One region of the Lederbergia sp. B243.17 genome, then DNA from elsewhere that is predicted to be linked to it. Evidence: riboswitches for the same ligand, from Rfam matches in the RefSeq annotation. Region 1 holds a riboswitch; the other holds the start of a gene.

Region 1 (2,159 bases):
GTAGATTAGCGTAACCCTATCAATAGTAATGCCCCATTACATATAACCTGTAACGGGGCATGAACATTGTTTATTTCCAAACGTCGGATGCAATTTTAACGACATGTCGGATTTTATTCCACTGCTCCTCTTCCGTAATGCGGTTGCCTTCTTCAGTTGAGGCAAAACCACATTGGGGACTTAAACATAGCTGACGGATGTTCACGTATTTCTCTGCTTCTGAAATCCGCTGTTTTATCATTTCCTCATCCTCGAGTTCTGCTGTCTTGGATGTAATGAGTCCTAAAACGACATGCTGGTCCTTAATGAAACGCAATGGGTGAAAATCACCTGCACGTTCGTTGTCAAATTCTAAAAAGAATGCATCGACATTGACACGAGAGAATAATTCCTCAGCAATCGGCTCGTAACCGCCTTGGTACAGCCATGAAGATTTGAAGTTTCCTCGGCAAATATGCAGGGTAATTGCCATATCCTCCGGTTTATTTGCGACAGCTTCGATTGTAATATCAGCAAATTTTTTGATTAATTCATCCGGGTCATATCCCTTAGCTTTGATTCGTTCTCTAAACTCATCACTAAACAACGCGCCCCAACTCGTATCATCTAGCTGTAAATAGCGGCAGCCTGCATCATAGAAAGCCTGAATCGCTTCTCTGTAAACCTGGATTATATCTTGGGCAGCATCATCTAATGATGGGTAAGCAGGTTCGTCGAGGTAGGCCTGGCTGGCAACGACTCCAGAGTAAAAAATCATATTCGGTCCTGGAATCGTAATTTTAGCAACATGGTCTCCGGCTATGCTTTTGAGATAAGCAAAGTCATCTAAAAATGGATGATTATGCGGGAACTTCAATTTGGAGTGTACCGTATAAACTTTGGCTTTTTTCATCGCTCCGTTGAATAAGCCAGTTGCATCAATATCAAATACCTTAATTCCCTCTAAAGCTTCAATGAAATCCAAATGCCAATATGTTCTTCTGAATTCACCGTCTGTTACGGCGCTAAGACCTGATTCTTTCTGTCTTTCAACAAGTTTTGCAATTTCCGCATTCTCAATCAAACGCAATTCTGCCTTTGTTATTTCACCTTTTTGATGTTGAGCCCGTGCGTCTTTTAAAACCTGCGGGCGAAGGAAGCTTCCGACGTGGTCTGCTCTAAACGGTGCTTTTGTTAATGTAATGGACATGTGCGATTCCTACTTTCTTTTTTGATTCAAGGAAATAAAAAACCTCTTCTATAAAAATAAGAAGAGGTATCGGCATCCGCTAGTACTCTTCTTATCTCCAAGCTAACGCTTCTGGAATTAGCACAGTACTGATTAGTCTGTTGCTGAGGCTTCAAAGGGCCAGTCCCTCCACCTCTCTGGATAAGAAATTCACATATTTAAATGAATGTTTAAACAACATAGTAAACTGCCAACTATGAAATGTCAATATATAGCTTGGCTCCATAAAATTCTAACACAAATGGGAAACCATATGATCATGTACTTGGTAATCAAGAATGAAGAGCATGCATTGTATGGGCATCCAGATCGTTGGAACAACAGTTTAGAGAAACGGCTCTAGTCGTCTACAAAGATTTTCACAGTTGTCCCGCCAACGAGGTATGAAGATAATGAACATTTCTTTAGAAGCCTATACCTCATTACTTAAATATGTTGACTGAAAAAGTAAATTATGCCCATACCCAGCAATAATAGAAAAGAAGAAGCGAAGACATGGACCTTTTTATACGTAGTGATAATAAATTCCCAAACAGCGGTAAAGCATAAAAAGCCTATAGCGATGCCTAATATGAGTCCATTCAGTTTGAGTGTCAGATCCAAAACGCTGCCAATGATCGAAAATAAGAGAAAAAGGCCGGAGATGATCAGACAAAAGGAGAGAAAGATACGGAAATTAAAGTGCTTTCTTTTTGAATTTAGCAGAGAAACCATAATAGCTAAACCTTCCGGTACTTGGTGCAGCAAAATGGCCATTACAAATGATGAAGACAGTAGTTGATTGTCCAAATTTGAACCGATTGCTAAACCAGTCGGGATATTATGGATAGCTATTGCAGTGACTAAAAACAATGCGGATCTGTAAGGTAAAGGAGGCAGCTGGTCGAAGAAATTGTGAAGACACATGCACAACAGTATGCCTAATGAAGTA
Region 2 (2,159 bases), on a different contig from region 1:
CGGCTTCTCGCATCATTTCTTCCGTCTTTTCAGCGATAAAGCGAACTGTATCCGCAGGTCCTGTATTCTCGTATGTATAAATCCTTTTCATTACGCATTCCATCAACAGATTCATGAATCCGATTGAGATTTCATTTTCATCAATTTCTATTCCTGCGGAAATGACCGATCCCCCGTCAGGAATAAAGTACGTTGCTTTTCTTCCGACGGTGCTTTCATTGATGCTGACTTCCTTGATCAATCCTGATTCCAGCAGGGAAGAAACAATCCGGGATGCTGATGTCGGACTCATCGTCGTCCGTTTGGCAATTTCAGCCCTAGAAATTGGACCAGATTCCAAAATCAGTTCAAGCACGAGACTTTGGTTCTCTTTTTTAAGAAAATCCTGCGTTTTAATCTTCATTCTGCCACCCCCTTAGGGACCACTTATCCCACCATGTTATTAATTCCAGTACCTCCCGGCCATAAATTCAATTTTTTTATGTAATATTGCATTTTCAAACCACTATTGGCGTTATTTTCTCCAGTGGTGTTAATTGAAAGTATAAATTAAGGTAAAAATTTAGTCAATAATGTATTTTTAGAAATGTATGCGCTATTTCCGATAAAAACAGACGGAATTAATCCAATGATGGAAGAAAAGAGCCGGATCTTTTTCTTACTTATTAGGTTTGCGCTCCTTCCTAATTGCATGAGGTTCTCGCCCGGAGAAATACTTTACTTGCGGAGGAGAATTAAAAACTTTTAAAAATTGTTGTTGACTTTCTTGTTTTCAAGCTGTAAAGTGATATTCAAGTTCAAGTTGATTGTTTAGTTGAATAGTTGAGAATCTTCTTATCGTGAGAGGTTGAGGGACTGGCCCATTGACGCCTCGGCAACAGACTTGTTTCAAGTACTGTGCCAATTCCAGCAAGCGTACTGCTTGAGAGATGAGAAGAGGACTGAATGTTTAAATTCTGCCCTCTTCCCCATCCGGAAGAGGTTTTCTTTTTCTCAAAGACAAAAACAACTGAATAGCAATTTCTTATCCAGAGAGGTTGAGGGACTGGCCCTGTGACACCTCGGCAACAGGCTATTTTTTAGCACTGTGCCAATTCCAGCAAGCTTTAAGCTTGGGAGATAAGGAGAGTTTCCGGCAGCAGTGATTTGCCGGTTCGTCCTCTTCTTTTCCGAAGAGGGCTTTTTTTATGAAAATGCAAAGGAGACATGAATATGATTGAATTCCAGAATGTTCGGAAGGTATATGGGAGCGGCGAAAATGGAGTTGCCGCGTTGGATGGAGTGGATCTTAAAGTTAAAAAAGGAGAGATCTATGGGGTAATCGGCTTCAGTGGTGCGGGAAAAAGCTCACTCATCCGCTGTGTGAATCTGCTGGAGCGTCCGACATCAGGCAAAGTCATCGTCGACGGCCATGACTTGACCACTCTCCCGCCAAAAGAGATACGTGAAGTAAAGCGCGGGATTGGGATGGTGTTCCAGCACTTCAACCTTCTCAATTCAAAGACGGTGTTTGCCAACGTTGCCATGCCCCTTCTGCTCTCCAAAACACCAAAGGATGAAGTTCGCAGGCGTGTAGAAGAACTGCTTGATTTCGTGGGGCTCGGCGATAAAGCGAACAGCTATCCAGATCAGCTTTCCGGCGGACAGAAGCAGCGGATCGGAATCGCCCGGGCGCTCGCAACCCAGCCTTCCATCCTGCTTTGCGATGAAGCGACTTCGGCTCTCGACCCGCAAACGACGAGCCAGATTTTGCAGCTGCTAAAGAAAATCAACGAGGAGTATAACATCACCATCCTGCTCATCACCCATGAGATGGCTGTAATCCGTGAAATCTGTGACCGGGTCGCCGTCATGGAAGCAGGCAAAATCATAGAAGAAGGTTCAGTGTTTGATGTTTTCTCAGCACCAAAGACCGAAACTGCCAGGAATTTTGTTTCTACAGTTATGAACGATCAGCTTCCGGAGTCAATTAGGAAGATTGTCCAAAACAATGATGGGCTGAATAAGGTTTTCCGAATCAATTTTATCGGAGAGTCAGCTGGACAGCCGCTTCTATCCGAACTCGCCAAGAAATTCAATCTCGACATCAATGTTCTTTTCGGAAATATTACCGAGTTGCAAGGAATACCATTTGGCAATCTGATTGTCGAGTTCCAGGG

What was found. Region 1 has a riboswitch for S-adenosylmethionine ahead of AC0TWI_RS12995 (5-methyltetrahydropteroyltriglutamate--homocysteine S-methyltransferase). Riboswitches for the same ligand answer to the same signal wherever they lie in the genome.
Region 2: linked by a shared signal. The riboswitch ahead of AC0TWI_RS09965 (methionine ABC transporter ATP-binding protein) and the one ahead of AC0TWI_RS12995 (5-methyltetrahydropteroyltriglutamate--homocysteine S-methyltransferase) in region 1 are both predicted to bind S-adenosylmethionine.

What each region holds. Positions count from the first base shown of each region.
Region 1 is NZ_JBWBKF010000071.1:51,795-53,953, forward strand. Features, by position in the region: gene AC0TWI_RS12995 (5-methyltetrahydropteroyltriglutamate--homocysteine S-methyltransferase) at 71-1,189, opposite strand; SAM riboswitch class I at 1,278-1,376, opposite strand; gene AC0TWI_RS13000 (ZIP family metal transporter) at 1,655-2,159, opposite strand, start outside.
Region 2 is NZ_JBWBKF010000055.1:44,798-46,956, forward strand. Features, by position in the region: gene AC0TWI_RS09960 (ROK family transcriptional regulator) at 1-403, opposite strand, end outside; SAM riboswitch class I at 832-936, shown strand; SAM riboswitch class I at 1,022-1,126, shown strand; gene AC0TWI_RS09965 (methionine ABC transporter ATP-binding protein) at 1,213-2,159, shown strand, end outside.